Regions from separate parts of the Sneathiella sp. genome, predicted to be linked through region 2. Evidence: riboswitches for the same ligand, from Rfam matches in the RefSeq annotation. Region 2 holds a riboswitch; each other region holds the start of a gene.
What was found. A riboswitch is a leader RNA that binds a small molecule or an ion and turns the genes downstream of it on or off. The one in region 2 is predicted to bind thiamine pyrophosphate.
Positions count from the first base shown of each region.

Region 1: another riboswitch for thiamine pyrophosphate. It lies ahead of V7723_RS10665 (ABC transporter ATP-binding protein); the one in region 2 lies ahead of V7723_RS01880 (hydroxyethylthiazole kinase).
Region 3: another riboswitch for thiamine pyrophosphate. It lies ahead of thiM (hydroxyethylthiazole kinase); the one in region 2 lies ahead of V7723_RS01880 (hydroxyethylthiazole kinase).

Region 1 is NZ_JBALWD010000015.1:37,796-48,634, reverse strand. Features, by position in the region: gene V7723_RS10715 (hypothetical protein) at 1-63, opposite strand, end outside; gene V7723_RS10710 (hypothetical protein) at 693-1,481, opposite strand; gene V7723_RS10705 (MFS transporter) at 2,017-3,210, opposite strand; gene V7723_RS10700 (NAD-dependent epimerase/dehydratase family protein) at 3,543-4,472, shown strand; gene V7723_RS10695 (class I SAM-dependent methyltransferase) at 4,823-5,467, shown strand; tRNA gene V7723_RS10690 (tRNA-Arg) at 5,803-5,879, opposite strand; gene V7723_RS10685 (ETC complex I subunit) at 5,904-6,206, opposite strand; gene V7723_RS10680 (PA14 domain-containing protein) at 6,213-6,830, opposite strand; tRNA gene V7723_RS10675 (tRNA-Pro) at 7,000-7,076, opposite strand; gene V7723_RS10670 (PaaI family thioesterase) at 7,187-7,618, opposite strand; gene V7723_RS19815 (DUF192 domain-containing protein) at 7,649-8,125, opposite strand; TPP riboswitch at 8,171-8,274, shown strand; gene V7723_RS10665 (ABC transporter ATP-binding protein) at 8,268-9,077, shown strand; gene V7723_RS10660 (ABC transporter permease) at 9,074-9,847, shown strand; gene V7723_RS10655 (ABC transporter substrate-binding protein) at 9,870-10,808, shown strand.
Region 2 is NZ_JBALWD010000002.1:155,873-166,711, reverse strand. Features, by position in the region: gene V7723_RS01895 (YciI family protein) at 1-355, opposite strand, end outside; gene V7723_RS01890 (glutathione S-transferase family protein) at 387-1,016, opposite strand; gene V7723_RS01885 (TRAP transporter substrate-binding protein) at 1,164-2,255, opposite strand; gene V7723_RS01880 (hydroxyethylthiazole kinase) at 2,252-2,989, opposite strand; TPP riboswitch at 3,050-3,151, opposite strand; gene V7723_RS01875 (MFS transporter) at 3,264-4,514, shown strand; gene V7723_RS01870 (hypothetical protein) at 4,631-5,581, shown strand; gene V7723_RS01865 (MaoC family dehydratase) at 5,624-6,085, opposite strand; gene V7723_RS01860 (MaoC family dehydratase) at 6,106-6,588, opposite strand; gene V7723_RS01855 (VOC family protein) at 6,647-7,429, opposite strand; gene V7723_RS01850 (DUF1127 domain-containing protein) at 7,591-7,851, opposite strand; gene V7723_RS01845 (M20 family metallopeptidase) at 8,009-9,160, opposite strand; gene V7723_RS01840 (adenylate/guanylate cyclase domain-containing protein) at 9,436-10,839, shown strand, end outside.
Region 3 is NZ_JBALWD010000049.1:10,870-21,708, reverse strand. Features, by position in the region: partial or broken gene V7723_RS18760 (Ig-like domain-containing protein) at 1-2,176, shown strand, start outside; gene V7723_RS18755 (hypothetical protein) at 2,283-2,564, opposite strand; TPP riboswitch at 2,718-2,817, shown strand; gene thiM (hydroxyethylthiazole kinase) at 2,880-3,695, shown strand; gene V7723_RS18745 (COX15/CtaA family protein) at 3,756-4,826, shown strand; gene V7723_RS18740 (VOC family protein) at 4,819-5,199, shown strand; gene V7723_RS18735 (O-acetylhomoserine aminocarboxypropyltransferase) at 5,196-6,485, opposite strand; gene V7723_RS18730 (CoA-binding protein) at 6,487-6,978, opposite strand; gene V7723_RS18725 (enoyl-CoA hydratase) at 6,984-7,790, opposite strand; gene V7723_RS18720 (PaaI family thioesterase) at 7,988-8,398, shown strand; gene rplM (50S ribosomal protein L13) at 8,558-9,022, shown strand; gene rpsI (30S ribosomal protein S9) at 9,025-9,561, shown strand; gene V7723_RS18705 (MFS transporter) at 9,613-10,839, opposite strand, start outside.

The sequences.
Region 1 (10,839 bases), on a different contig from region 2:
ACCGAAGTGAGTATCGGCCTCGGCCAGATAAACGCCCGTTTTCCAGATTTCCCAATTATCCATTCCAACCAAGTCCTTACTAGAAATTTGAGCATTACAGAGAAAACGCACCGTAGCGGAAACGAGTAGAAAAATAAACTCATGGCGGGAACAGGCGTAGATATTCTCTTAGGGATAGATGTAGAAAGAAGCGTAAGGGGTTTGAGCCTATGAGCGGAAAGAAATATCTGAGTTGTCATTCCCTCTCCTACGTAACGATACGTTACGTAGGGAGTGCCTTTTCGTTGCGTAATATGTTTCGATACGATACGGCTGCGGAATTATATACAATGCTCAACGGTACCTTACTCATAAGGTCGGCTTAAGAGCGTGTCGCAGTCGTTAGATGACTCAGGCCTAAACTTCCGTGAAGTGCCAGAAGCGGACATCCATGCACCTTGCAGCGAAAGGCTAATTTGAGCCCTTTTAAGACCTACGACATAGCTTTGCGCAATGGTACTTCCGGCCAACAGCCGACTTTCGAGCCCGATATGTTTTACGCTTTGCATTTCTCCAAAGCTGACATTCGCGTAAAGACGCTTAATTTGATAAGTTGATAAGCAGCTATGCGGACTTAGCGACCGTTTGCTGAATAGATTGCAAATGTCGGAATCGGTGCCTATGTGGCATCCACACATGACCATTTAGACTACCTAATCAGGCGGAGTTTTCTTCAACTCGGATTCAGTTTTTTGTTCGGCTGGATGTTCGATTTCAAAGAAATCGAAGTTTTTATTCATTCCAAAAACCATAGCTAGACCACCAAAATTCATCAGGACAACAGAACCGATAAGAAGTAGCTTTGCATATTCATTCCAGTCAGTTTGATAAGCTTGCATTGAAGCAACCACGATCAGGACAATATGCACGATAGGTATAACCATCACAACAGTTAACAAGATGAGAGTGATCACCAGTGAAAATACCGTAAAGCCCCATCCATGCTTGAAAAAATCAATCCCCCAAATATTTAGCTTGGGACGGTACAATTTTAAAAAAAACTCGAAGTATTTTGAAGCCGCATTGTAGAAATCTGGATCAACCCGATCGTTATTCACAATCCGATTTCCGCATTGGTCTATTATCACTGAGTAACACTGTTTTGTTACAAAAGTCGAACACACGAAAAAGAATGTCATTGATGAATAAAAGAGCAATATTTCTTGTATTGCAGGGATTTTGGAAACTTGAACTTTAGCAAACGGTATTGTCCAATCTTGTCCATTCAAAACGAGAAACATAATGGTATTAACCATCAACAAGGCGCGTAAGGTTTTGTTTAGTTTCGCTTCAGCTTCTAAGTGTCGTTCTATGTACTTGTGATAAAACTCCTTGTTGAAAGCCTGATTATCATCGAGGTTTAATTCCCTGTCAAAGGACAAGGACAACCGAACCAATGGTGCAAGCCGTACCCTATTTCTTTTAATTTCACCTTCACCCAATGAATTCTCCAGTTCTGGGAAAGATATAGCATCTCCTATTTTGGCGCAGGTTGCAATGCTCTGATGCCGTGTTCAAGTGCCGAATAGGCTGGGTGCGGAATCGTAACCCAATTTTACTAAAGTAGACATTTTCTGATTTTGGGACCACTTGCACTATGGACCCGAAGCAGTAGTTAGTGATATTCCCAGTCTTATCATTCTGAATGTCTGCTTTGACTTGTTTTACTGAGGGCGAGCTTTAAGAGACCGATGCCCGCTTTCCGCCCAGTTCAGCAATTGGCCGATATTTGAGTTTGGTCACTTTGTCCGCATTGCTGTCGTTCGTGAAATCAATTGCGGAGGTCTCCTTTGGGTCAAACTGAGAAGTATTGACGGCCAATAATTTGAGTCCGTTTTGCCCCTCATAGCGGACTTTGAAAACGGATTTTCAGATTTCTCAGAAATAACTTCTGCTTTCCGCGCAGTTACGGACATAAACTCGCAAACCTGAAAAGGTCTGAAAAGTGCCAATAGGCGACGTTCAGTGGGCTGGTATCTAGCTCAGTTCATTATGCGGGTAACGGGACTGGAGCAAACGGAAAAGTCCAAGCGTCATGGCAGCGACGACTAACAATGTCGTAATTAGATATATTGGCGCGACGGGATCGCGGACCGCATCGCTGACGTAACCACCCATCATCGGTCCTAGCGCCAAACCGCCATAGAGCCACATATAGAATACCCCCATGCCAGTACTTCGCACTTCGGCTCGAAGCACTTCAGAGGTTAGAGCGACAATGGGCCCCGCCGACAAACTGCTGACGAACGTCATTGCAGCTAATAGGATCGCCAACGAGAATGTGGAATGAGAAAACGGTATCACCAACAGTATGCTAACCGCCCAGAATAGGAGTGAGGAGATAATGAATAAATTCACCCGCCTGATTTTGTCAGCAACAATTCCCCCAAATGGGACGCCAAAGATTGACGCCCATACGCCGATCCCCATCAACGATGCGGCGCCAACGGCACTGTGTCCTTCACTTATTAGATAAAGGGGGACAAAGCTGACGGTGATCATGAAGGCTGCGTTGTAAAGGGCCCAAATCAGACCGGCGACGCTAACCAAGGCCACTTCGGCGAAATTTAGCCTTGGCGCGGGCCCGCCCTGACTACTAGAAACGGGTGCTCGTCTGTAAGAAACAAGAAAAACGAGGAGAGCCACAAAGCTGAACATTGCTGCTGAATGAAGACCCAATGGCCAACCATCGGGTGTTGCCAAATGGCCCAATGAAACCAACGCCAGGGCAATGCCAACCGGAAAGCCTGAGAGGAATATAGCCATAGCTGTGTTGATTTCTTTTCCAGCGAACCAATCGATGACGATCTTGCTCATTGCGACATTGATGCCAATCGCGCCAAAACCGGAAATCAACCGGCCAATCCAAAGTGTTGAATAGTCTTCAGCCATGCCACACAGAAACCCTCCAAATGCCATCGCCAGGAGGCAACCAATTAGAAAGCGGCGTTCTCCAATTTTTTGACTGATCATGCCGCCAGGTAAGGCAAGCAGAAGACCCGGCAACATAAACAAACCGACAAGTGTTCCCATTTCTATAAGATCGAGGGCCAGCCCTTGCATGAGACCGGGCGCTAAGACGCTAACGGTCTGAAGTTGAAATCCAAAGGCCAATCTGGCGACAACCAAACCCAGAAGCACAATCCATCTTCTAGGTATAGAACTCCCCATTCCCGGCCTCCCCCAATATGCCTCGTAAGTTTCTTTGATGGTAATAATACTTATTCTACGCCAACAAGCAATCTCCGGTGTTAATCGGATTTGGGTCTGCGAAAGCTTTTTAACAACGTCTGCTTTGGGTCAATAGCAGGCAACTTTTGTGCACATCCGGCATGTCTGCTACCCCTTCAGAAGCAGATCTTGAAAGACACCACTGACCAGGTCAGTTAAGTGCCAGAAGCAGAAGTCTTGGGTCGTTTGGAAAGTACGATGACTTTACCGTTACAGATAAAGAAGTATAGTTCACTTACAAACGGATATAATGACCCATAAGTGATAAGAATATGAAGATCTTATTTATTGGCGGAACAGGGCTTATTGGTCCCCATGCGATACAGGAAATTTATTCAGATCTTCCGGATTCTGAAATAAATACTGTAACCAGAAACGGTCGAAGCTACTTTACTGAACGTGCTTTCAAAGCGGATAGAAACGACAGCGCTGAATTGGAACGCATAATAGAGGAAGTGTCGCCGGACTACCTTATTGATATGATCCCGTTTACTACACAGGATGCAAGTAACACATCATCGCTAGTTCAACGAATAAATCCAAGTATGCCCGTGATCGTTATATCCAGCATTGATGTCTATTCCGCTTACGCAAAAATTCACAGGACAGAAGATGTTGAGTATCAGCAATGCCCCATTGCCGAGGATATGGCGCTGCGTACAGCATTAGGAATTGAGGGTCAAAAATATGACAAACTGAATGTAGAAAGGACTTATCTGAATGTACTTTCAAACGTCACAATTTTAAGACTTCCGGCAATCTATGGCTGGCCGGATAAAAGAAGGACCAGCAATTACCTTGATGCAATGCTGGATGGCCACAATGAAATAGAGATTCCAAGGCAAAAGGCTGATTGGAAATTTTCCCGCTGTTTGCACAAAAATGCAGCCTACGCGATCTTTAAAGTTATCGAGGCTAATCAGAAAGGCCATCACTATTATAATGTTGCGGAAGAAAGGCCCTATTCTGACCTTGAATGGTGTAAAAAAATAGCAGTACTTTGCGGCTGGAAAGGCCAAATAATTGTCTCTGATAGCCCAACAGAAGAATTTGATTTCAAGCAGGATTTTTATGTCTCAACCCATAAGATCAGAGACGAAATCGGCTTTATCGACAAATATTCACCTGATGACGGGCTTGCAGAATGTATCAAACATTATGCTTATGACCGCTTAAAAATTCCCTATAAGCAGACTTATTAAGATGATGATGCAACTGATCAGGCGGCAAGTTTAATCCTCCATGTTTATTCTGCAACGTTGTTTTCTGCTGATACGAATGTCTGCTTTGGGTCAAAAGCGGACGTTCAGTATGGTGTCGCTAAAGGTCTCTTTTGTGCCAATAGGGGTCATTAGCTGAATTTGAAGCAAACGACAACTCCGAGCCCAAACTGACAACCACAGTCAGGTCCGGATTGTAGACAACACGTCGAATGACGTAAGGTGGTTGGCAGGGGTCAAGTAGGATCACCGATCAGAAGAACGCGTTGAAGTAAGTCCTCTGGCACTCATCGGGAGCGCCACACAGTTCTGAATTTTATGGAAGCCGCACGATGAGTAAACCGAAAGAGTTCTGGGATAAATCTGCCGACAACTACGACCGGACCGAAGAGCGATTTGAACATATCCATCAAACATCAAGGGAATGCGCAAAGAGGCACCTCAAGGAAAGCGATGTTGTTTTGGACTATGGGTGCGGAACAGGCACGACAGCCTGTGAACTAGCCAGCCATGTGGGAGAAATTCAAGGCATTGATATTGCTGGCAGAATGATTGAACTTTCAAAGGAAAAAGCAGCCGCAAATGGCATTGGTAACGTCAGCTTTGCGCAGGCCGATATTTTTGACGAAGGATTCAGCAAAGGCTCGTTTGATGTCATTTTAGCCTTCAACATGCTCCATACAGTGCCCGATCCGCAACGCGTCGTGCGGAGGGCACATGAACTTCTAAAGCCTGAGGGGAGTTTTATTTCTGTAACGCCGTGCTTGCGGGATAAGATGTCTCTTATTGTTAGCGCCCAAATTCAGCTTGTTCGTCTATTGTGTAGGCTTGGGATCATTCCTGTCCCGATACGACGGCTTCAAAGCTCTGACTTGGATGAGTTGGTAAGTGGCGGTGACTTTCAAGCTGCGGAAACACAGAAAATATTTTCGGGGGCATCTAGCTACTTTATTGCAGCCAAGAAGAACGCAAATTGAGTTTTACTAGCAGGCTGAAAGGCTGCTTTGTCCGCATTGCTGTCTTTCGCGAAATCAAATAAGGAAGTCTCCTTTGGGTCAGACTCGGACTAATTTACGCTCCTTTATTATAGTCTGGTTATTAGCGATAAGCGGACAACGAAATTGGAATGCCATATTTAATGGTCCATGACCTAACTTACGGCGTGGAGGCATCCTCAATCATAGATCATTATATACGCCAATCTATCATAAATTACAGAACTAAATGCTTACCCGGTGCTTACCTATTGAAATCAACAAATTATTCAGAAAATAAAAAACCGCTGAAAATATAACATTTTCAACGGCTTATATGGTGACCCCGGCACGACTCGAACGTGCGACCTATTGATTAGAAGTCAATTGCTCTATCCAGCTGAGCTACGGGGCCATTATCTCTTGCATCGACGCAGGGTCAGCCTCTCACACGGCTAAAAGAAAAGTTGTCAGCATAGGTTTTCAGATGCAGCTTGCGTTTTTTAGGCTCAAATACCGTAAAGTCAATGTCATTTGACTGACAAAAATCGATCGCGCTTTCTTTATCATCAAAATCCACGACGATTTGCTGCGTCGTATCTGACGAACCTGTCCAGCCCATTAACGGTTCTACATATTTATGCGCAGCAGGTGCATATTCCAAACGCCAATGCTTGGTACCCTTACGGCCCGATTGCATGGCGTTTTTAGCCGGCTGAAAAATTCTCGCTTTGAGGCTCATGCTGCCTTACTTTCCTATATGTGCGAACGCTTCTGCTGGAACATAATCCATATCTCCCCCATTTGGGGCTTCCCAATAAAGTTCGAGAGTAGATGTGTTCTTCTTTTCAAAATACTTAATGTGGATCGGATACCAGCCCGGCTCGGAAATCTCAAGTACTAATTCATCTGAAAACGCATCTGCATGAACCGTTGGGAATTCATAAATCAGCTTATCACCGATTGCCAGATAAACCCCATCATTCGAATGAACCATAAATGTGTAACGCCCCGGCTTATCCATCTTGATAAAACCTGTGATGATAGCGCCGACAAAATCGTTACTTTTAGTCGTCAATACATCGCCTTCACCAACCTGGTAATTCAACATGGGTATTGGGATACCGGGAGTCCCGTCGTCATACTTCATCCAACCTTCCAAGTCCTCGAGGCTATTGAATTTCGCCCCATAATATTGGACGGCAAGGCCTGGCGTCAATTCAGCTGCATTGGGTTGTGGTGAAGCAGCTTTCAATCCCGTGAAGGGTTCGGCTGAAACCGTAAATGCGGTAAAAGTTATTCCTATCGCCAAAAGTCCGGCGGAAACCATTTTTGAAATTTCTGACTTCATAATAAATTTAAACATGACACTGTAATCCCTTAGAAACCTATTTGACCTCTATTTTAGAGAAATTTTCAATTACGGCAATCGAAACGACACAACATTCAATATAAGGGAAAACGCCAGAACATAAGATATTAATTTTAGGTATAAAAAAAACGCTGTAAAATCTTGTTTTACAGCGTTTTTATATTGGTCGGGGCGGCAAGATTCGAACTTGCGACCTCTCGCTCCCAAAGCGAGCGCACTACCAGGCTGTGCTACGCCCCGAACGTGAGGTGATGATCTATACTATTGCGGAGCGCCCCGCAAGTGAATGATCGAAAAAACTTCATCTTTTTTTCACGAGAGCCACTCACCATGTTTTTGATGGAAGAATTTTAGTCACGCCCAACATGAACGTAATGAAATATCGCATCGGCTTTAAAGATCGTTCGGCGTCCTACTTTGAGCTCTCCTCGAACAAAAACCACAGTTTTGGTACTTTTTATAACCTCTACATGGGCTTCTATCCAATCACCGGCACGTGCTGGTGATAAAAATTCCGAATTCATCTTGATGGTGACGCAGCGACGACCGGTTGCACGAATAACGCCGCGGGCAAGCGCTGAATCAGCAAAAGACATCAACATGCCACCATGAACTAATTTTACACCATTCAAATGTTTTTCTGCCGCCCGAAAAGCTCGTATGGAAACTTCATCATCAATTTTCTTTTCATAATACGGACCATTTCGATTGGCAAAAGGAGCTGCCCCGATGACTTCCTCGAACCCTTCGGGGATATTGGCTTCTCCGATATTCTTTTTCATTTTTATGTCGGCACTTTCTTACGCATTACTCTAATAATTACTAAAAATAATATCCTTGACGGTATCGCCTATTCTGATTTCGTGCCTTAGCGCAAAACCCGCTGCAACTTCTAAGACTGCGCGAACAGGCTGAGAGGCTGAGATCGTGTCAAGTGAACCCGGTATTGTGTTCTCTTTTATATATAGAATTTTCCCCTGTTCATCTATGAACAACATGTCCAACGATAGCGGCGTATTCTTCATCCACATAAAAACGGGCGTCGGTTTATTAAAATCGAACAGCATACCTGACATTGGCTCGAGCATTTCTCGATACATTAATCCCCTATTCCGAAGTGATTGGTTATCCGCGACCTCCACAAGTAGTCTGATCTCCTGTGAAACTGTTTTCACAGATATCGAGCGCGTCTCAAACTCGCTCGCGTCCGTTGAAGTCGTCGAGAAAAGAAGGCAAAATAGAGCCACCAGAGTACAACTGCAGTAAAATTTCCCAATGTTCAGACACATTCTCCCAAATTTCCTTTGCTGAGAAAAATATATTCCCTATAGTGGCCCCTCCTCGGGGGGAGCCATGTCGGCTGAGAGGTTCCAATACAGGAACGACCCCGGTACCTGATCAGGCTAATACCTGCGTAGGAACGAGTTATTAATGGCCTCTGACATCTCAAATAATCGATTTCGAGCAAAGGGTAGCGCGCCCATCGCCGCTAATCAAGCAGATGCACGAATTGGACTTGATTTACGACTAACCGAATTGACATTTGGCGACATTCTTGTTCTCAACGATCTGCGGCTTTCTTTAAAACCTGGTAAAATTACCTGCTTACTCGGGCCTAGTGGTGTCGGTAAAAGCAGTATTTTGAAAATCATCGCTGGCTTCATCCCTTTACCTTCCGGTAGTTCCCTTAGTTGCAGCGATAATGCCCCATTAGGCAATCGAATCTCATTTATGGACCAAAAGGACCTTTTGCTTCCCTGGGCCTCCGCGATTGACAACGTTGTTATTGGCGCAAGGCTCAGAGGAGACACCCCTGATTTTGATCGTGCCCGGGAGCTTCTGAAGTATGTTGGTTTGGCAGACCGTGAAACCGCTCGTCCAGATACACTGTCCGGCGGCATGCGGCAACGCGTAGCTCTTGCTCGAACATTAATGGATAATTGCCCTATCGTTCTCATGGACGAACCTTTTTCGGCCCTTGACGCTATCACCAAATTCCGGCTGCAGGGATTGGCGGCAGATCTATTACAAGAAAAGACGGTATTGCTTATCACTCATGACCCGATGGAGGCTTTACGGTTGGGACATGTCGTTCACGTCCTTTCCGGGTCTCCCGTCACATTATCTCCGGAAATCATACCCGAAGGCGTTATTCCACGCGACCCAACAGATGATTATTTGAAACACCAATATTCAGAAATTATGCGCCAGCTTGCGCTAACCGACGGTGACGCTGTATGAATTACCTGCGGCCGATTATAATAATTATGGGTTTACTTGTTGTTTGGGGTGCCATTACCGAGATAACAGGCTTACCGAAATATATCTTGCCGTCGCCAATGCTCGTCCTCAATACGCTGGTCAGTAAAATAGGCTTAATTGCCGAGCACGCTGTCATTACAGCGATTGAAATCTTGCTTGGGCTGCTAGTGGGTCTTACCTTTGGGATGTTTTCAGCGCTAATGATTTCGGCATACCGACCGGTGCGTCAATGGGTATTTCCTGTCTTGATTGCCAGCCAAGCTGTTCCGGTTTTTGCCATTGCCCCTATTCTCGTGCTTTGGCTTGGGTACGGTATTGGCCCTAAAATAATCGTCGGTGCTTTGATCATATACTTTCCCGTAGCTGTTGGTTTTCTCGACGGACTAAACCGAACAGATCCTGCCTGGACAAGTCTCTCCAGTCTTTTGCAACAACGAAGTACAAAATCAAAATTATCGAAGCTCATTTTGAATTATCGATATATAAAAATACCCTTTGCTTTACCGTCACTATCTTCTGGCATACGCGTTGCCGCTGCCGTTGCTCCTATTGGTGCCATTGTCGGAGAATGGGTCGGTTCTTCTGCGGGACTGGGCTTTCTCATGCTTCATGCAAATGCCCGCGTCCAGACAGATCTACTTTTTGCCAGCCTATTTGTTCTCACGCTTATGGCGATATCTCTATATTATCTGGTTGACCACATTTTACGCCGTATCATGCCGTGGCAGCCTGACCAAATAAACCGTTAGAAATTCACTCCGGAGAAAATTAATGAAATTAAGGTTCCTCGTTATCCTTGCATTTATGCTTATGCAAGTAAGCGCTGCCAATGCCGCTGAAAAACTTACAGTGATATTGGATTGGTTTGTTAATCCTGATCACGCCACTCTTGTTGTCGCGCAGGAAAAAGGCTTGTTTAAAAAATACGGACTCGATGTTGAGCTCATTGCTCCCGCAGATGCCAGTGACCCGCCAAAACTAGTCGCCGCGGGCAAGGCCGATCTGGCCATTACGTATCAGCCTCAGTTATATTATCAAATTTCCGCGGACTTACCGGTCACCCGTATAGCTACACTAGTTGCGACGCCATTGAATACCTTGCTAGTCCTTAAAGACGGCCCGGTTAAAACGATCGCAGATCTAAAGGGCAAGAAAGTAGGATATTCTGTCAGTGGTTTTGACGAAGCACTTCTAGGCGTGATGCTTGAGGGGGTGGGGCTGACAACGAAAGACATTACCTTGATAAATGTAAATTTTTCGCTTTCACCAAGTTTATTGTCAGGTCAGGTTGATGCCGTTATTGGGGCGTATCGAAATTTTGAATTGTTTCAAATGGAAATCGAGGGGCGACCAGGCCATGCTTTTTATCCAGAAGAAGAAGGCATACCAAGCTATGATGAGTTGATTGTTATCGCCAATAGCCAGAAGCTTTCAGACGAACGGCTCAAACCATTTGTAAGGGCGTTGGAAGAAGCCGTTCAATATCTTATCAATCATCCCGATGAAAGCTGGTCTCTCTTTATTAAAAAGCACAAAGAGTTAGATAATAAACTCAACAAAGAGGCTTGGGCAGCGACCTTGCCCCGCTTTGCATTGCGTCCCGGAGCACTTGATGTTGGTAGATATAACCGTTTTGCCAAATTCATGAAGGGCCGCGGCCTCATAAAGGAAATACCGCCGATCAAGAGCTATGCCATTGCCTTAGATTAATTTTAAATGGATCCGAACGCCGTGAGTATGT
Region 2 (10,839 bases):
AAACAGAGGTCATATCCCAGATCGGTCGAACCTCAATAGATCCGAACTCAGCCGTGGGTATTTTTGCGGCATAGGATAAGGCTTCATCAAGGTCTTTGCAATTGAGCAAGTAGTATCCGCCGAGCTGCTCCTTCGTCTCTGCAAAGGGGCCATCGGTGATTTCTGTTTTGCCATTACGAACACGCACAGTGGTCGCCGTTTCAATTCCCTGCAAGGGCTCACCGCCTTCCATGACGTTGTTATCGCGGGCCTCTGCTGTCATTGTCTGGTAGCCCGTCATAAGCTTTCCAAATTCCGGCGTTCCATACTCGGGTCCGGCGCCTTGGGCGCTGTAAATCATAAGTAAATATTGCATCTGTCTTCTCCTTTGAAAATAAATCGGTGCTTTAGGCGGCTTGTCCATAAAAGGCATGAACGTCTTGATAAAAAGCTTGTGGTATTAACGCCTCACGCCAGACACTGAGGTGAGGATACATCGACAGGTCGATTTTCAGGGCGTCGACCGGATCGATAGTGGCGAGCAGATTGATATCGGCAATTGTCATCCTGTCCCCGGCGATAAACTTAGATTGCGACAACTGTCGATCAACCACAGGCAAAAAACGATCCAAAAACTCCACTCCGGCTTTTGCTGACGCGTCGTCAACGGGAAGGCCGAGTTGCGGCGCGAGCAGGCGGTTAAAGACAATTCGACTGAACGCCATATAAATATGGACAGACACGAAGGAGCACCATTGATCGACAGTTGCCTGTTCTATGATATCCTCTGGATACATACTCGACCCCGCTTTCTTGCAAAGATACTTCATAATAGCCGTACTTTCAAAAAGCGTAAGATCACCGTCTTCGATGGCCGGCATTTTCCCGGCTGGATGGCGTTGTAAGTGATCCGGTGCCCGATGCTCGCCTTCCGGCGCATTGAGCTCGATGTAGTCGTAGGGAATTTTAAGGGCGTTCGCGACCATCCGTACGGCGTTTGTGGGTTGCGACAATCCAAAACCGTAAATTTTCAACATGAAACCTCTCCGTCTTGAGTTATTAGATATTTTCTCCGCGAAAATGGCATAAGCCGGTATGCGGGATATCTATAAGACGAACGGCTGGACCGCTAATCGACAAACGGAGAGACTATTTTTTCAGTTTTTTGTTATTAGGCAGTTATTTCAGCTGTCACGTGCCGTTAAAAAGGCCTGCCTTCCCACTTTTGCCCATGTTTTTGACAAAGCCATGGCCTGACGATAAGACGACAGAATTTCCTCAGCAAGCGGATCGCCCCAGACAAATTTCTCCAATATGCCGGGCGTCAGCGATTTTGCTTTTGCCATGATATCTGACGGAAACTCGCGAACCTGAGCTTTCTTGTCATCGATCAGGGCCGCTAACGCCCGGGCATTTTCCCAATCAGATTCTGAAAGCGCGTAGGCATTTTCAGCTTCGCAGGCATTTTGGACGATCGCCTGCAAATCCGGGCTGAGTGCTTCAAATGCAGATTTGTTGACAAGGCATTCTGCAGTGCCATTGGGCTTGTTGAATGTCGGCCAGTAATAATAGGGGGCAGCTTTGTAGAAGCCAAAAGCCCGGTCGCTCCAAGGGCCTAAAAACTCGGCTGCATCGACAACGCCGCTTCGTAGTCCAGAATAGATTTCACCGGGCGGTAATAAAACCGCAGTTGCTCCCATCTGTTTATAAATTTCTCCGCCAAGACCGGCACTTCTGATTTTAAGCCCTTGGAGATCTTTCAAAGAGGTAATCTCTTTTTTGAACCAGCCGCCCATCTGTATTCCGGTATTTCCGGCCATGAAGGGCTTAATATCAAAAGGGGCGTACAGTTTATCCCAGAGGGCCTGTCCGCCGCCCTGATTTACCCAGGCAATATGCTCTGCAGATGTAAGGCCAAAGGGAACTGTTGTAAAAAACACGCTTGCCCTTGCTTTGCCCTGCCAAAAGAAAGAAGCCGTATGACCAAGTTCAGCGACCCCTTCACCCACGGCCCCAAAAACTTCTAATGGTGGCACAAGTTCCCCCGCGCCATAGAGCTTGACGCTAAGTTTTCCGTCGCTCATCGCGGTGATGCGGTCCGCCAGTCTTTGCGCAGTTGTTCCAACACCAGGCGCGCCCTTTGGCCAGGAGGTGACCATTTTCCACTGCAAAGCTTCCGTGCTTCGTGCCGGTGAACTGATCAATGTCGCAGCGGCGGCCGGCGCAGCGATACTTGCTGTTTTCAGAAGGTTGCGCCGGGATATGCGAGTGCTCATTTTGGGGATCCTTCGGTTGAGGAAGATTGGCTGGTAAAATATACTTCGTCGAGAATTGTTGCGGCAAACGCGCCAGGTCCGGGTGCTTTTCGGGCAGCATTTTCGCCCGATTTGCCTAAAATATAGAGGCCGGATACAACGGCGTCGAAATAGTCGGCGTCAGTAACCACCGCGCAAAATGCGGCGATGGCCGCAGTTCCAGCGCAACCGATACCGGTGACCCGGCTCATAAGGTCATGACCAACCCGAAGCTCGGATTCCCGGTGACCATCGGTGACAAAATCTATAGCGCCGGTCACGGCGACGATCGATTGGCTGCTTTGGGCCAATGATTTCGGATCCGAGCCCAACGCCGCGATTTCCCCGGCATTTCCCCGAATAATAGCTGGTGCTTGCCCAATCAGCTCTTGTGCGTAGGCCAATCGCGCCGGGGCTCTGTCAATGAGAACCGGATCCAGTATCCAAGGGATATTATTGTTCTTCGCAGAAGTAATGGCGGCTTGGATAGCGTCTTTTCGTCCCGGATCCAATGTGCCAAGATTGATGAGCAGCGCTTGGGAGCGGGCCGTAAAATCGGCTACTTCCGTTATATCCGATGACATTGAAGGAATAGCGCCGATGGCCAATAGCATATTGGCTGTCAGACTTTGGACGACTGTATTTGTCAGGCAATGTACAGCGGGCCGCTGGCCCTGTATCAAGCTGAGATGGTGTCGTGCCAATTCTTCGTTCATATCCCGCTCCACCATAAGATGTTGGCGGAAGGTTAGCGAACATGGATTACCCGAAACGAAGATGAACCTGCCCTCAAATCCCTACGCCGGTTCTAACCAGATCAGGTTCTACGGGTCAGCTTCTTTCGCTTCTCAGCCCTTTGGGCGCCCCGATGAGTTGGCGGCTATATTAGGGTGAATTCCGGGATTTGCAACGACAAATTTTACCTAGAAAACAACGAAAATCCCGTTATACGCGATTGTATTGGGACAACACTCTTTTCCGTATGCTAAAATGCCAGAAAAGAAACCCCTCAACGATCGGATCTTGGCCGTGAACGCCCAAAAATTACGCTTTACCTTTTTGAATTTTGGTCATTTTGTCGACCATTTATTCATGCTAATATTCGCCAAGGCAGCCTTCAGTGCCGGCCTGTCCTTTGGCTTGGCAAAGGATGGCGCTTACGCCGAAATGATCCCATATGGCATTCCGTCGCTTGTTCTGTTTGGGGCTTGCGCTCCTTTGGCGGCGCATTTGGCCGATAAATGGCAACGAAATGGCATGATTGCGGTGTTTTTTATTGGTATTGGGGTCTCGGCTATTGCCACCAGTTTTGCGCAGACCCCCTTGCAAATGGCCTTTGGCTTGGCGGCCATCGGCATTTTTGCAGCGATTTACCACCCGGTTGGCATTGCCATGATCATCCAAGGCGGCGGAAAAATTGGCTGGCGCCTTGGCACCAACGGTGTGTGGGGTAACATGGGTGTTGCGGCCGCCCCACTTTTGACCGGCTTCATCCTCGCCGATTATAACTGGCAGCTGGCCTTCATTGTTCCGGGCGTGCTGGCCATTGTCACGGGTGTTGGTTTTATTGTCTTCGTCCGGCGGGGCCGTGTTCGGCCGCCGGTATCGTCTGCATCCGAAAAGGCGATGGTTGGATTTACGCCCGGCTGGCCGCGGGCTCTGCTTGCCATAGCTCTCGTCACGTCGGCGGGTGGTTTTGTCTTCGGGACCATGACATTTGTCATCCCGCGGATGTTTGAAGTCAGTATGCCCGAATTAACCGTGAATGTCGCAACAACAGGCTTGCTAGCGGCGTTGGTTTATGCGATCGCGGCCTTTGCCCAGCTTGTTGTCGGACGTCTGATTGATCGCCATGATATCCGGACCGTCCTGCTGGTTGTCGCTGTTGCTCAGCCGTTGCTGATCGGGTTGATGTCCATGCAAACCAATTTGGCCTTGTTTTTCTCGGCTTTAGCGGCGATGGCGTTCGTCTTTGGCCAAATTCCCATTACGGATGCCGTGATATCCCGATATGTACCTGACTTATGGCGCGCAAAAATCCTGTCGGTAAAACTGCTTTTGAATTTGGTCATTGGGGCGCTCGCTCTTTTGGTCGCCCGTTATATCCTCGAATCCGGAGAAGGTTTCGATAGAGTCATGGTTGTTGCCGCATTAACGGCCTGTTGTATAACCGGTGCCGCCTTATTATTACCGGCGCAGCGTATTATCGACGAAAATCTTTCTGGCACACCGGCAGAGTGATTTTTTGAATGCTCAAGGCAGGTCTCTTTACCTTCCATGTTACCGATTATAGCGCGGGCGTAGATTATTGCCTGATCGCAATAGGTGTGTAATAGTAGCTAAAAAAGGATCTGAAAATGGGTGTTTTACAAACCATTCGACCAAAAAACCTTCTGGCTCCCCCGGTGAAGCTCGACGCCGCGTTTGAGAATCCGGGCGCAGTTATGGATCTCTTGAAAAAAGGCAGCCCGTATAAAACTCTTTCTGCCGTTCACAGGAATGTCGGGGAAACATCAGCCGGCTGGTTTCGAAATTTCTGGGCCCTCGGCGGAAAAGTTGTGATGGAGGGGGCGGAGCCGTTTTTCAACAACGAAAGATTTATCGAGGCCGCAAAAACCTCCTTTCAGGCCGAGGTTATTCGGCCCGTCGCCATGATGACAAACTTGAACTTGCCAGCGCCATCATCCCCCTGCCATCAGGATCTCCCGTTTTTTCGCGGTGTCACCAACCGAGAAGTGCCGAGCTGGATGTTGGCGCCCATGGGGTATTCAGGATTGTTTCATGACTGGGCGATCCCGGTCGCCTCGGCCATAACCTGGTTTTACGATGGTGAGGGCGGCGATTTTGAGTATTGGCCCAATGGCCTCAACGAACCTTCGGTGACGGAACGGCCTCCGTTCTCCAACACCTGCGTGCTGGCAGATAATGAATATATGTATCATCGGGTGGGCGGTGTAGGCAGCCCCGAGGAATACAGCGATTATGAGACTATCGGATATGATGCCACGTTGGAGCTGACACAGGATGACAAGTGGCAGGTAATGGAAGATGGGAAACGCCTTGCATCGTTTCCGTTTGATAAGGTTCGCTTGTCCATTTTGTGGAAAGCCTATTGCTTTGAGACAGCCGAGATGGCCGCCTCATATGACAATCACAGCTATGATCTCGATACGAAGTTGATTACAGATATTTTTTGCAATGACCTTGAAGACCGCGGCATTACCTGTTCCCGCCCGACGGATTTCGCGACGGATGCGGACTGGAAAGAAACAATTACGACAATTTATGCACCGCCATCAGCAGACTAGGGCCGTTAGCCGTATCCGTCTAAAGCCGGTCGTTCACGCCCTTTATTCTGGTTTGCCGGGGATAACGTCGAGAAATTCAGCCATGGCGTTGCCTGCTGCCACCAGTCCGCCAAGGTGATTGGTCACCTCAATATCGAACATCACCCAGAACCCTTTATCGGTTTGTTTTTTCTGGGTCAGGGTGGCCGTGGCCGTGATGGTATGACCCAGTTGCACGGGTTTTAGCCAACGGGTTTCCAGCCGCCGGTGAAATCCGCCTTTTGGCAAGAGCCAGTCTGTCAAGGTACGGGATATGAGGGCAAAATTTTGCATCCCATGCATGATGACCCCGTCAAAACTGGTTTTTCCGAAAGTATTTTCCATGTATTTATCATCGAAATGCAACGGATTGTAATCAAGAGAAGCGTCGGCGAAAGCCTGAATGGTCTCGCGGGTCACAGTAAAGGCGCGCCCGGTAATAACTTCTCCGGTTTGGATTTGGTCGTATTGGTGCTGTGCAGTCATGGATCGGATCCCTCTTTAGGTTAATTGGGCCGAATTGTTTGACCGCGACCGGTACAAACAACTTGTCCATGTTGGTTGGTGAAGGTGTTTTCATGTACGGCAAACAACCGATCCTTCTTGATAAACCGATCGAGGGCCGTTCCGCGCATGGTAATCGTGTCTCCGGGTCTGATGGGAATATGGTACGACCAATTCTGGCCGGCATTTATGGTGCCGGGCGACCGCATCCAATCCTCGGTCGTGGTACAGGCAAACATCAGAAGGATGTGGATTGAGGGTGGGGCAATAATGCCGCCATACGGGGTTGTTTTCGCATAAGCTTCGTCAAAGTAAATGGGATTATCTTCGCCAACACCATCCGCATATCGGGCGATGACTTCTTTGGTGAGGGTAACGGGGCGCGTATCGCGCAGCTCTCCGGGGATGATTTGATCCCAGGTTTTTCGTTTTTCGACATCTTTCCAGAAATCGGTTTCAAAATTATCTAGGTCAAGAATTGTCATACTAAGCCTCTCTTTTGGCGGTTATGTGACGCCATGACGCCACCTCGCTCTTGTTTCTTCAGGCGGCGGATTGCAGTCGGAACGTGACCCCGCAGCAATCAAAACTATTGTCTGTCACAGGACAGTCCAGTTCTTTCGCGGTTTTTAGAACCTGGGATCGATTTTTGACAGTCATGTTGATGGTTGTCAGCAATTCCTGCGGACTATTTGTATTCTGGCGGAAGGTGAGGACACCGTAGTCAAGTTTGATATCCTGAATGCCGGCTTCACCGGACTGCAGGTGTTTATCACAAAGCGTTGCCCATAATTCCGCTCTCATAGCTGCTTTCGGGCTACAGAACTCTATCCCCAGAATATCGGAAGTAACATCAGTGCTCAGATGGTCTTGCCAGTTATCCCCGGCCCATTCATAGCGACCAAGTCGATCGTCTCCACCATAATGGTGATCAAACTCCACCATGGTGGCACCTGTTTGCTTCGGGTTCAGTTGCAACAAATCTGCTTTTTCGTTGTATCTTTCGAAGATAGGGTCGACGCCCGCTGCCCCAGCAAGGGCCTTATGTTTGGCAACATCGCTGCAATCAAATATTGCCATATAGCCGCCGCGCCCCTGGTTTTTTGCTAGAAATCGGTGAACAGTGGTTTTTTCTGTAACCGGCGCCACAACCTCCAGAAAGGTCCCATTGATGGCGAACATGATATTTTCGAGGCCAAAATTTTCAAGCTGAGAGCGATGGCAGACATCCAGGCCGAGAAGACGGGACAAGTCATGTTCGGCTTGTTTGATATCGGTTGTGGCAAGGCAGATCTGTCTCAGCCTTACATAATCTGGTGGTGTCATTTTCCCTCCCCGTCGGGCTGCCGGTTTCTTATTTTTGACGACCGTGTGAAAACAGTATTTCAAAATACAGGCGGAAGGTAAAGGGCAGGTTGGATAAATCTTGGCGACACGGAGAAAACGGACGTTATTGTCGGGAAGAGCAAGCGGCGCGTCAGCGCCGCTTATCGATAGTAACGCGCTTTCGACAAATCCGCTCCGTGATCAGCAATGGCAGTTATTTCCGACCGGTGGATGCCGATACCCCGCAGCATGTGATCGTTCATGCCGGAAAATTCAGCAACTGATTTATGGTATTCCCATTTATGACGGGCTGACTTGCAAGCGCTCAACATTTCTTCGGCGGCACGTATTAAAACGATGACGGCCATTTTGCCGATTGAGGCTGTCTGAGTTTCTGTATGGTCTATGTATGCGAATGTCATGTCCAATTTCCTTCCGTTTATCGCCAAATCGAGGGTGTAGTTTTTCTACAGTCTCTTTTTCTCTGATGATTAGAATATGAAGGTCGTTGGTTTCAACAGCATGTCTGGTTTTCTGGTTTAATGTTTCAATTGTTACGTTGCCGCTTCAATCGAGTAATTATTCGAGCCGTTCGAGCAATTTGACCCAGGTTTTGGCTCTTGGTTCCAACGAAGAGATCAGGATAAATTCATCCAGCGTATGGGCGCCAGCCCCGTCCGCTCCCATCCCATCCAAGGTGGGAACGCCCATGGCTCCGGTAAAATTACCGTCGGAACAGCCGCCGGTCATGGTGGTGTATTGCAAGTCGAGACCATGCTCGAGACTGGCGTTGCGGGCAATATCGAACAAGGCGGCGGTTGCATCGTTCATCTCAAAAGGCGGACGGTTCATGCCGCCGCCCACTGTTAAAGTTACGTCCGGGTCATACGCCGTCAATCCATGCATGACGGCGACCATCTCTTCTCCGTCTTGCACGGTTGTGACGCGCATATCAACGTTGATGTGGCATTCTCTGGGAACGACATTGGTTCCCGTACCCCCTTCGATTAACCCCACATTGAGGGAGATGCCGCGCTCATAATCGGTCATCGCCTCAATATCGAGGATTTGGCGGGCCATTTCCTTGATGGCGCTGCGCCCGTCTTCATGTTTGGCGCCGGCATGCGCTGGTACGCCCGTGGTTTTTAGCTGAAAATTACCCCAGCCTTTACGGGCCACGACAATCTTGCCGCCGTCCCGGGCGGGTTCGGTTACCAGTACATATTTGGCTTTGGCGGCTTCTTCTTCAATATATTTGCGACTATACGGGCTACCAACCTCTTCTTCGGGCACAAACATGAAGGTTACCGGTAATTTCGGGCTGTTGCCCTGCCGTAAAAGATGGCGATAGGCGTAATAGGCCAGATACGCCCCGGCTTTCATATCATATATTCCGGGACCATAAAGCTTGTCCGCTTCGCGTCGTATAGGATTGTCACCTTCTTTGGTGCCGAGTGGGTGTACGGTATCGATATGGCTCAGGATCAGGATACCGGGTATGTCTTGGTCTGGATGAGGGGCGCGGGCCCTGATAAGATCTCCCCAACCTTCTTCCCCCGCAGTTCGTTCCACAGTGAGGCCAGCTGAAAGACATTGAGCTTCAACAAGTTTCGCCATTTCATTGACGGCCATTTTGTCTGTAGAGGGGCTCTCAATTTCGACCCATTCAAGAATTCCTTCGACAATTTCTTCAGGATCGATGAGCGGTTGATTTTTTTGATGGTTATCCATTGTTTAATTTAGTTCCCTTGTCAGATCCATGAGGGCGTATTTTCCAGTATTTCGGGGGAGAAATAAAGGGGAACAATCCTCTAATTATTTCGAGAAATAATACTTTATGCCTATGAGTGTTACTCAAAAAAGGTTAGTAACATAGCCCGATGATGTTAGGCTTGTTTATGAATATTACCGATAATAAAGTGAATTTTTGTGGTTCAAATGACTCGAATGTTGTGCGGTACGCCTGAATATGTTTTTTAACCCAATTATTAAATCGGCCTGAAATTATGGCACAAAGACTTCCAGCACCCATAGGTCGACTGAGCCAGGCAATGATTGTGCTTGGGATTTGTGCTGCCATTGTCGTCGGTTTTATCAATGCTCGGCATCTTCTTGTTCTCAGGCAAGTAGAAGACCAATTGCTGTCCGCAAAATTTATGCTGCGCGGCCCAATTCCTGCGGATCGAAGTATCGAAATTGTTCTTTTGGAAGAAGATCGGCTGAAGACACCTGACGAGATTTTGACAAACGTCACCCTGGCGATTGAGTATCTGACAGAGAATGAAGCAAGTGTAATTGTTTTTGATCATACATTGATGGATCACCTCACAGTCGGAAAGATCGCTGAAAACGAGTCGGTGTTATCCAAAGCATTGATTACCGCCTTGTCCCGGTCTGACCGCATTCTTGTCCCGTATAAATTCACGCTGAATTCGGGAGACCGAACTGATATCCCCGAGGCCATCAGTGAAACAGCCTATCGCGTCTATCGGTTCCGCGATGATATGGCGCCGAAATTGCCCCTCAATCCACAAGCTGTCGTGGCGCCACCCCGACAAATTCTTTCGGTGTCGATACCAGGCCATGAAACTCACATTGATGATGGAACGATGTATCGGCAATTTGCCTATCCGGTCATCGGCTATAAGGGGGAGTATTTACCGTCTCTTGCGATTGAAGCGGCCACGACCTTTATGAATATAGCTTCTAGCGATGTCAGTGTTTTCTTTGGATCTAGTTTACAAATTGGCAGCAACTATATTCCAACAGATTCGACCATGCAAATGGCTTTGAATTACAGGGGTCCAGTGGGAAGCTATCGATATCGCACCCTCTCGGAGCTTCTTGACGTGCCGGAGTCAAAAAATAACTTCGAAATTGTGCTGCTTGGCGCGGTTACGACGGATCAACAGGCGACGTCCGTGACCCCATTTGATTCAACATTGCCAAATATCGAAGTCCTTGCAACGTCCATTGATAATTTGCTGAGCGTTGATCCGCTGGACCGGTCACAACAGGTAATAATCCTCGATATCGTCCTGATCGCAATTCTTGGGGTATTTTTTGCTCTTTTCGCAACTTTGCGAAGCGGGATCGTCGTCTTAACATTGGGTTTGCTTATGGGCGCGTTAATTACAGCGCTAAATTTCAAAGCCTTTACGCTGATTAATATATGGCTCAATCTGACCTTTCCACTGGGGACGGTCCTTTTATGCACTGCGTATCTGTTTTACGCGAAGAACGTATCAAACAGGCGATCACGGGCGATCGAAGAAGCAGAGAAAAATGATACCACTAAATACGCGGCCCCCTGGATAGCAGAGCGGGTGCGCAAGGCTAAGAATGTTATCGCCGCTGAAGAAGCCGCAGCAGAAGAAGAGGCGGCTCTGGCAAAAGCAATGGAGACGCAA
Region 3 (10,839 bases), on a different contig from region 2:
TCTGATTGGCGGTGCTGGCAATGATACGCTTACCGGCGGTGCTGGAGATGACACCCTCGTGGGCGGTGAAGGCGACGATGCTGCAAGATATTCGGCATCTTTCGCTGAATACAATGTCTTGAAAGATGCCTTGACGGGTAATTGGTCGATTGAACATCTAAACTCAGGAAGTGATGGTATCGACGATTTAAGCGGGATAGCGCAATTCGAGTTCGCTGATGGGGTTATGGATGGCAACGGCTTTTTTACAGCGGCAATTGAAGGCGGATTGATCAACGTACCCATAGACGCTGTAGCCAGTGGAATCCTATCTAAGGGCTATGGACAAAATGTTGGTTCGCTGGTCTATGACATGAAGGAAGGCCCGACAAACGGGTCCGTTACTGTCAATCCAGACGGATCCTATAGCTATACTCCAGATGCAAGCTTCAGTGGCTCAGACAGCTTTACCTATCGATTTGTAGATGAAAATGGGGACATAACAATTGGAGAGATGACTGTTGAGGTTTTTGATCCCACGGTTAATGCGACCATTCAGCAAGTTAATACGTCAATTTCTCAACAGCAGCGTTATTCGTCAGTTGCCGTGCTTGACGACGGGAGCTATGTCGTTGTGTGGAATTCCATGCATTCCGGAGCAGAAATTTATGGGCAGAGATATGACGGGCAGGGCGGTGCTTTAGGTTCTGAATTTCTGGTTAATACATATACCTCCGGGACGCAGTCCTATCCGGCTGTTGCTGGATTAGATGATGGCGGTTTTGTCGTAGTTTACGCAGGTAGTCAAGATCCATCATATGGTATCTATGGCCAACGATATGACTCTAGCGGTGTTGCGGTTGGCGCTGAATTTCATGCGAATACTTATACAAGTAATGCGCAATATGAGCCGGATGTAACAGGACTTGCGGGTGGTGGCTTTGTGGTTGCTTGGTACTCTACGTCGCAAGATGGCAGTTCCCAGGGAGCTTATGGTCAAGCCTATGACGCACTAGGAAATATGGTAGGCACAGAGTTGCGTTTTAACACGACGACTTCGGGTAGCCAAAACAATCCTAATTTAACTGGTCTAGCAGGGGGTGGTTTTGTTGCAGTCTGGGATAGTGCTGGTGCATTGGATGGCAGCGGTACAGGTGTCTTTGCACAGCTATATACGTCTCTTGGCGTGGCAGTGGGAGGAGAGTTCCAAATAAACACTTACTATTCTAGTACACAAAGAGAGCCATCCGTGGCGATGTTGCAAAACGGTGGTTTTGTTGTCACGTGGGAATCGTATGCTCAGGATGGGAGCAACTATGGAGTATTTGGCCAACGCTTTGACGCTTCTGGTCAAATGATAGGCGCAGAATTTCAAGCAAATACTTATACGACGAGCCTGCAAAGATATTCGGATGTTGTAGGGCTTACCGGCGGTGGTTTTGTCGCAGTCTGGGCATCAAATGGCCAAGACGGCAGCAGTTACGGCATATTTGGCCAGGAATATGATGCAAGTGGGGCCGTTGTTGGAACAGAATTCCAAGTGAATGATTATACGACCAGTAGTCAACATCATCCATCAATTGCAGCGCTTACCGATGGCGGTTTTATTATTACATGGACATCGGTATCAGGTGATGGATCCAGCGAAGGTGTGTTTAGCCGAATTTACGGGGCTGCAGACAGAGTTTCCATAGGAACATCAGGCGACGACATCCTCATCGGGCATGACGGCAATGAAATACTTGAAGGCGGTTATGGCGCTGACGTTCTGGAAGGTGGCGTAGGCGATGATACGATCTCGGGTGGTCAGGGCGCAGACAGCTACATCTTCACTCGTGGTGACGGCCAGGACGTTATTGATGATAACGCCTCGGATGGGGCCTCGGACACCCTTGTCCTTGATACAGGCATCGACCATGACCAGCTTTGGTTCGAGCAAACGGGGGACGACTTACTCATCTCGGTTATTGGCACCAGTGATCAGATCACTGTCGAAAACTGGTATGCCGCAGCTGATAACAAGATTGAAGGTATTGAGACGAGTGATGGGCAAGTAACAGATATAACGGGTGTCGAAGCCCTTGTTTCTGCCATGGCTAGTTTCTCTCCGCCTGGCGGTGGCGAGACTGATCTGTCGGATCCTACATATGATCCATTGGATAGTGTGCTTGCTGCGAATTGGCAAACTCCAGTATAAATGACGTTACACGGCACTCAGAATCGCGCCGCGCTCAACGCGCTGCCGGTTCAATTGCTGACGTAGGTTTATGCCCGGATTATAGAAATCCCGACACAGAGTAATCTTATCCCGGAGTGAAATGAGGATACTCATAACCCGTTTCAAAAGGTGTCGTCGGCGAGGGCGCGGGGTAGGTGGACAGGTTCTTGGATTGGCAGTTGGTGCTGCTACAGACCATGCGCTTTGAAATGTTCTCAACTGGCATCACATAGACAAGGGCAGGCGGTAAGCGCTTTTTCAAATTTTCAATTAATATATCGGTGACCAGCACAGCAGATCTCGTGCAGTCATGACACCGAATTTCAATTCTGCGGTTATAAGTTTTGAGGTCTCCGAGCGTGGGCATTCATTTTCATATCACGCTGGCCTTAAGTCAGGTCAATGTAAAATACTATTATTTGAGCTGTAATTGGCTCCCGTACGATTGAGGGTTCGAAGGCGATATTTTTGGTTAAATTCAACTAGACAGCGCAGGAGCACAAACAGTAAAGTGCCAGTGTTACAACCCCAGGGGCGCTATTGCTGAGATGGCTTGTTTGCCTGTCCCTTTGAACCTGATCTGGTTAAAACCAGCGTAGGGAGTGTGCCGTTGTCAGAAATCGCCCTTTTAGTCGGTTGTTGATGTCACGTTTCCTACGATCACATAAATGGAAGCAAGGACATGCAACAGAAAATTATAGAGTCAATTTGGTCAGACTATGAATCGATTTGCGAAAACCGGCCGCTGATTCACAATATTACCAATCTTGTTGTCACCAATTTTTCGGCGAATGCGCTGCTTGCACTTGGGGCCTCTCCCCTTATGTCCCATGCGCCCGAAGAGCTTGAAGAAATTGTCGGTATCTCCAATGCCTTGGTTATCAATATTGGAACGCTGGATTTGCAGCAGATAAAGAGCATGGAGATTGCGGTGGAATATGCCAATAGAAAGCGAATTCCGATTGTTATTGACCCAGTGGGCGCCGGAGCAAGTGCCCTACGAACAAATACGACACTTTCTCTTCTTAAACAGGCAAATGGACCAATCGTGAAGGGGAATGGCGGCGAAATACTGGCGCTCGCCAATCAACAGGTGCAATCAAAAGGGGTAGACAGTTTATACCTGCCGTCTGACGCAATCACGGCAGCACAATCCTTGATAAATGAATTTGATGTGTCGGCGATAGCTATTAGCGGCCCGGAAGATGTGGTGCTCGATGGAACGAATTGTACGATCCATGCAAATGGTTCCAGTCTTATGCCGAATATCACGGGAATGGGCTGTATTCTGGCAGCAATTACAGGTGCTTTTTCAGCGGTGAGCGAAACCCCTTATACCGCGGCGCGAAACGCCATCTCACTGGTAAGTATTGCAGGGGAAATGGCGGCAATGAAATCACAGGGCCCAGGCAGTTTCCTGCCGCAATTTCTCGATCAGCTCTATGCGATAACACAGGAAGATTTGATGGCTCGGTTGAATGTCCGAGAGGTCTCTTAGAACTGCGGCGGATGGTCGCAAGGCATTGCATTCTGTCGGTAGTTCGGTATGTTGCCAAGCATGGAAAATGAACATGCCGTATCGTCTTCTGCCGCGGTCCCGACAAGCCAGAAACTGATTGTTTCCTGGCTGATTCTGGTAGCTATATTGGTATTTGCGATGATCGTCCTGGGCGGAGTGACCCGGCTGACCAATTCAGGCTTGTCCATGACCGACTGGAAGCCCGTGACGGGCTGGTTGCCGCCGCTCAGTGACCAGGCGTGGACAGCTGAATTTGACCGGTATAAAGCGTTCCCGGAGTATCAACAGGTGAACAAGGGGATGTCATTATCGGAGTTCAAAGGGATTTATGCCTTTGAATTTTCCCACCGTGTTCTTGGCCGGGTCATTGGCCTCGCCTTTTTTATCCCGTTTGTTTTATTTCTTGTTTTCCGGCGGATCCGGGGCCCGCTGGTTCCGCGGCTGACCTTTCTCTTTATATTGGGCGGCTTACAAGGTGGCATGGGTTGGTTCATGGTCAAGAGCGGTCTTGTCGATGATCCGGATGTCAGCCATTATCGCCTAACAGCTCATCTGGCACTTGCCAGCTTGATCTATTCGGTGATTTTGTGGACAGTCTTTGATCTATTGCGCCCCGTAAAAAACCGCAGGAGCCAGGAACCTGGATCCGCTCGATTCTGGTCAATAGCTTTGCTTGCCCTAATTTCCCTTCAAATTCTGATCGGCGGGTTTGTCGCGGGATTGAATGCCGGATTTGTCTTTAATGACTGGCCATTAATGGCGGGCCATTTTGTACCGGAAGAATTGCTGTACATGCAGCCTTGGTACGTAAATTTTCTCGAAAATCCCGCTGCCGTCCAATTTACCCATCGAATGGTCGCCTATGCTGTTGCCGCTGTCAGCGTTCTTTTGTACCTGATTAGCCGCTCTCAAAATATTGAATTGGCGGTTCGATCGTCCATATCATATTTGTTGATTGTTGTGTTTATTCAGATCTTTATTGGTATCCTTACGCTGCTCTACGTGGTCCCTGTGTCGTTGGGAGCATTGCATCAGGCTGGTGGTATTATCGTTTTGACGTTCAGTCTGTTTGTGGTTCACGAACTCTATGGAAGGCGTTCTTATGATTGATCGGCTAGATCATCTCGTCCTGACGGTGGCAAATCTCGAAGATACCAAGGAATTCTATTGCAATGTTCTTGGAATGGGGCTTGAAGTTTTCGGGGAGGGCCGACAGGCGCTGACGTTCGGGCGCTCAAAAATAAATTTACATATTCAAGGAAGAGAATTGGAGCCGCGAGCGCTGCTTGCCAAACCCGGAACCGCGGATCTTTGTTTTATTTTGTCAGGCAATCTTGCTGAATTGCAGATCAAGTTGGAGGCGGCGTCCATATCTATTTTACAAGGGCCTGTTAGTCGTACAGGAGCAACCGGGCCCATCACATCCATTTACGTGCGGGACCCGGATCTCAACCTTATCGAACTTGCGACATATGATCGTTAGTCGGTTATCGTGACTTTGGAAAGCGATTGCGCCAAGTCGGCGACAATATCATCTATATTCTCGATCCCGATGGATAACCGGATAACATCTGGTCCTGCACCCGCTGCTACTTGTTGTTCCTCTTCAAGTTGGCGATGTGTGGTTGAACTTGGATGGATGATCAGACTGCGGGTATCGCCAATATTGGCCAAATGCGAGAAGAGTTCCATATTCTCGACCATTTGAATACCGGCAAGATACCCGCCTTTTATCCCAAAAGTTAAAACCGCACCGGCCCCATCATTAAGGTATTTCTGTCCCAATTCGTAATAGGGATCGCTGGGTAACCCTGCATAGGAAACCCAAGCCACTTTATCGTGGTCTTTGAGATAGTTGGCAACGGCGAGTGCATTTCGGCTGTGGCGCTCCATGCGAAGGGGCAAGGTTTCGATGCCCGTCAGTATCAGAAAAGCATTGAAAGGGGATAGCGCTGGACCCAAATCGCGAAGCCCCAATGCGCGACATGCTATGCCAAAGCCTAGTTCGCCGAAGGTCTCGTGAAATTTCAGGCCATGATAGGAGGGGTTAGGTTCACTCATTGTTGGAAATTTTCCGGATCCCCGCCAATCGAATTTTCCACTATCGACAATAACCCCGCCAACAGAGTTTCCGTGTCCGCCAAGAAATTTTGTGGCCGAATGTAAAACAATGTCTGCGCCCCACTCAATGGGTCGGCAATGAAATGGCGTAGCCAATGTGTTGTCAACGATGAGAGGAATATTCGCTTCATGGGCGATATCCGCGATAGCCTGAATGTCGGTCATAACACCACCGGGGTTGGCAAGGCTTTCGATAAAAATAGCCTTACATTTTGGTGTCATGGCTTTTCGGAAATCTTCCGGGTCTTTCGGGTCAACGAAAATGGCGTTCCAGTCAAACTTCTTAAACGCCTGGCTAAATTGAGTGATCGATCCGCCATATAGCCGAGTTGATGCCAGAAATTCGTCGCCAGCTTCCATTAAAGTATGAAATGTCACCAATTGCGCCGCGTGACCTGACGCGACAGCAAGACCTGTTGCACCGCCTTCAAGTGTTGCGACTCGTTCTTCGAGCACGGCATTGGTTGGGTTGGTAAGGCGGCTATAGATATTGCCAAAAGCCTGTAGGTTGAAAAGTTCTGCCGCATGATCCACATCATCGAAAACATAGGACGCCGTCTGATAGATTGGTGTTACACGGGCGCCTGTGGTTGGGTCGGGTGTTGCACCGGCATGAATGGACAAGGTTTCAAATTTCGGATCGCTCATATTATTTCTTTCTAACAAGTTTTTGACGTTTTGCGGAAATTATGCCGGAGCGCCCACCCATGAATGCAATCTCACCGGACAGGCGTCCGTATTCAATTTTTGGGCATTTATTCATGACAACCTTTAAACCGGCGGCTTCAGCCTTGGCGGCGGCCTCGTCATGACGGACACCGAGTTGCATCCAGATTACTTTGGCGCCGATTTTAATCGCATCATCAACGATACCGGGAATGGCGTCGCTGGCTCGAAAGCAATCGACCATGTCCACAGGTACGGGAATATCAAGCAAGGAGGCGTAGACAGTCTCACCGATGATCTCGTTTCCAGCTTTGCCAGGATTGACCGGAATTTGACGAAACCCCTTACGCTTCATATATTTCATAACGTAATAGCTGGGGCGTGCCGGATTATCGCTGGCGCCAACAACGGCTATCGTTTCGACAGTATTTAGAATATCGCCGATATAAGCATCTTCATAATTGTCATGATTCATAAGGGCTATTCACCGCGCCATTTCGGATTACGTTTTTCTAAAAAGGCGGATATGCCTTCTTGTGCGTCTAGCGTCTGCATATTTTCAGACATGACGCGTGACGTATAAGCATAGGCCTCGTCCAACGGCATTGTCAGTTGGCTGTAGAATGCGGCTTTTCCAGTACGGACGGTGAGGGGAGATTTCGACGCAATACGGTTTGCATAGTCAAGAACCGTCTTGTCCAGATCTTCTTCCGCTACCGCATAATTTATCAGCCCAATACGAGCTGCCTGCTCGGCGTCCGCAAATTCACCCCCTAACAGCATCTCCATCGCGTGTTTGGGAGATACGTTACGGCTTAAAGCAACCATCGGCGTCGAACAAAACAAACCAAGATTTACACCCGGCGTTGCAAATGTTGATGTTGAGGATGCAAAGGCGAGATCACATGAAGCGATCAACTGAGTTCCGGCCGCTGTTGCCATGCCATTTACCTTGGCGATTACGGGCTTGGGCAGATTGACGATACTCTGCATCATCTTGCTGCATTGCTCAAACAGCTCTAGCATCGTCGCCTCACGGTCGATCCCAATAATCTCTTTCAGGTTATGTCCTGAACAAAATACCGGTCCAACTGCTTCCAATACGACAACATGCGCCTCTTTGGAGCCGTGCAGATCGTCGAGCATTTCCTGAATACTGGCCATGACGCTGGTTGAGAGAGCGTTTCGCGCTGCCGGATTGTTTAGCCGTATCGTCGCAATCTTATCAGCAATGGTCAGGACGATGGCATCTTCGTCTATCATTTCTTCTTTGATTATTTCAGACATTAATCCCTCCTTTTCTGCGGAAGACAGGTTCGTTTCGCGCTGTTGGACCATAACATAGCTTATTATGATAGAGGATCAATGACTGTATGGTCTTTGTGAATTGGCTGGTTCACCGAGAATAAGTTGCCATCTTTTCGAGTGCTGCTTATGGTTTCAGAAATAATTTAAGAAATATGGAGAAATTGACTGTGACTTTGATGACAGCCAAAATGCTTGAAGACTTCAATCGTGAACATTTTCCGCAAGTAGATCATATGAATATGCGGGTAGAGCATGTGGATGATAAGACAATTACCATTCGAATGTCGGTAACCGATCAACATCTTCGCCCCGGCGGTACGGTATCGGGCCCAACAATGATGGCGCTGGCAGATACTGGAATGTATCTTTTACTGCTGGCCCAAATCGGGCCGGTGGCACTTGCAGTGACAACAAATTTGAATATTAATTTTTTGCGCAAACCTGCGCCCGGTGACATAGTTGCCAGGGGAAATATTCTTAAATTAGGCAAGACTCTTGCCACCGGGGAAATATCTATTTACTCCATCGGAATTGAAGATCCAGTAGCTCATGCAACATTGACATATGCTATTCCACCAAAAAAGTAAAATTATGCGGTAATATGATACCGTAATGTTAAATCAGTGAAATAATTGCGTTATTTCGTTTGACATGACTCTCAACAGGGATTATATCCGCGCCATACCGGGGAGCGATGTGCTCCCTTTGTTTTGTTATGGCACGCTATAGCGAAGGCTGAGTTTAAAATGAAAACCTATTCTGCGAAACCCTCTGAGGTGGACTCAAAATGGCTGCTGATCGATGCTGAAGGCCTCGTTCTCGGTCGTCTTGCCTCGATTATTGCGAACCGTTTGCGCGGTAAGCATAAACCCATGTTTACGCCGCACATTAACTGCGGTGATCATGTTGTCGTCATCAATGCCGAGAAAGTCGCTTTGACAGGCAGAAAATTGACTGACAAAATTTTCTATTGGCACACTGGTTATCCTGGTGGGATCAAAAGCCGCACAGCGGAAAAGATCCTGGGCGGTGATAATCCGGAACGCATGATTATGAAAGCTGTTCAGCGGATGATCCCGCGCGGTGCATTGGGCCGGGAACAGTTTAGTAACCTCCGTGTATATCCCGGAGCGGAACATCCTCATGAAGCACAAAACCCCGAAGTTCTGGACGTAGCTTCCATGAATTCCAAGAACGTAAGGAGAGCCTAAGTATGGCTGATGAAGCAAACTCCCTTGAGGATCTGAAAACCCTGACAAGCGGCGCAGCCGCAGCTGACGCGCCCGCCGCTGAAGCCGGGGCAGAAGTTATCGAAGCTGCAGAAGTTATCGAAGTTGCCTTGCCGGATCCAAAAATCGACGAGCAAGGCCGTTCCTATGCCACCGGTAAACGGAAAAACGCGATTGCACGTGTTTGGATCAAACCAGGTTCTGGTAAGGTAATCGTCAATGGTCGGGACCAGGAAAGCTATTTTGCCCGTCCTGTTCTGCGGATGCTTTTGTTGCAGCCGTTTGAAGTAACTGATCGTGTTGGTCAGTTTGACGTCATTTGTACGGTTAAAGGCGGCGGACTATCCGGCCAGGCTGGTGCCGTACGTCACGGTGTTTCCAAAGCACTGACATATTACGAACCTGCATTGCGGCCTCCTTTGAAAGCTGCAGGCTTCATGACACGCGATAGTCGGGTTGTGGAACGGAAAAAATACGGCCGGGCGAAAGCGCGCCGGAGCTTCCAGTTCTCCAAGCGTTAATCGCGACGGACATACAAATACGAAAAGGGCTGCCTTCGGGGGGCCCTTTTTTTATGCAAATTCACTGCGCATCTTGAAAAAGCCAACGAGCGCAACAATCCCCATGATAGCCGCTGTTACAAGATATAATACAGCGAAATGACCTGTGCTTGCGTAGAGGGCACTGCAGGTTGCCATGCCTACGGTTCCGCCTAATAACTGAGCGGTCATGGTCAATCCGCTGCTTTGGCCGAGTTTATCGGCAGCCACGGAATTAACGATGGCACGGCGGGTTGAAACAAATTGGAACGGTAGTGCGCAACCCCAAGCGATAAAGGCTGGAATAAGGTAGTAATAGTTATCCAAAGTAACGGTCACCGCCATCCAGACCATTGCGCTGCAGTTCAATACCAAACCCATAAGTGATATTTTACGGGCATCAAATTTGTCGGCTAAAGATCCAGCAATTAGCGATGAAAACAGAGAAGGGATGACAGCTGGCAGCAGGGCAACGCCAGCAATTAATGGATTCATGCCAAATTTATCTTGCAGCAAAAGGGCGCCAAAAATGATCAAGGCTATTTTGCCGAACTCGCCCATAAATACGGTGGCATTCATCACGGAAAAAGTGCGCATGGAAAACAAAGAGAGCTCGATGAGTGGATTTTTCAACCGTGTCTCCACAAAAACAAACGCAATTGCAGCTATCAGACCGACAGCGAATCCAGCCATGATAAATGGATTATCCCAACCGTAATCCGGCCCTTCCATTGCGGCAATGACGAAGGTGCTTAGAGCGACAATCATCAATCCAAGTCCTTTGAAATCGACTTGTTGAAATCCTGAAGCTCCCTCGTTCGTTGGCTTGTGTGGTTCGCGCCAGGCAGATAGGACCACCACGGCAATGATAATGATCAACGGAATGTTGATCCAGAAAATCCATCGCCAACTGAGTACCTCTGTGAAAAATCCACCAACCAGCGGCCCGAGAGAAATAAATGTGCCGCCAATGGCTGTTTGTATGCCAAAGGCTCGTCCGCGTTGTTCTGGTGGAAAAACAGCTGTGATCATTGCGACAGTAAACGGAAAGATCACCGCCGCGCCAAGTCCCTGAAATCCGCGCGCAATGATAATCCAGGCGCTATTTTCAGCAAATCCACAGGCAATCGAAGATAAGCCGAAAATGATGAGGGCGCCCATAAACATCCTGCGGTAACCGAATAAGTCTCCCATTTTACCTGCCGCCGCAGCGAGAACGGTGAAAATCAGAAAATAAGCATTGACGATCCAGTGGCTACC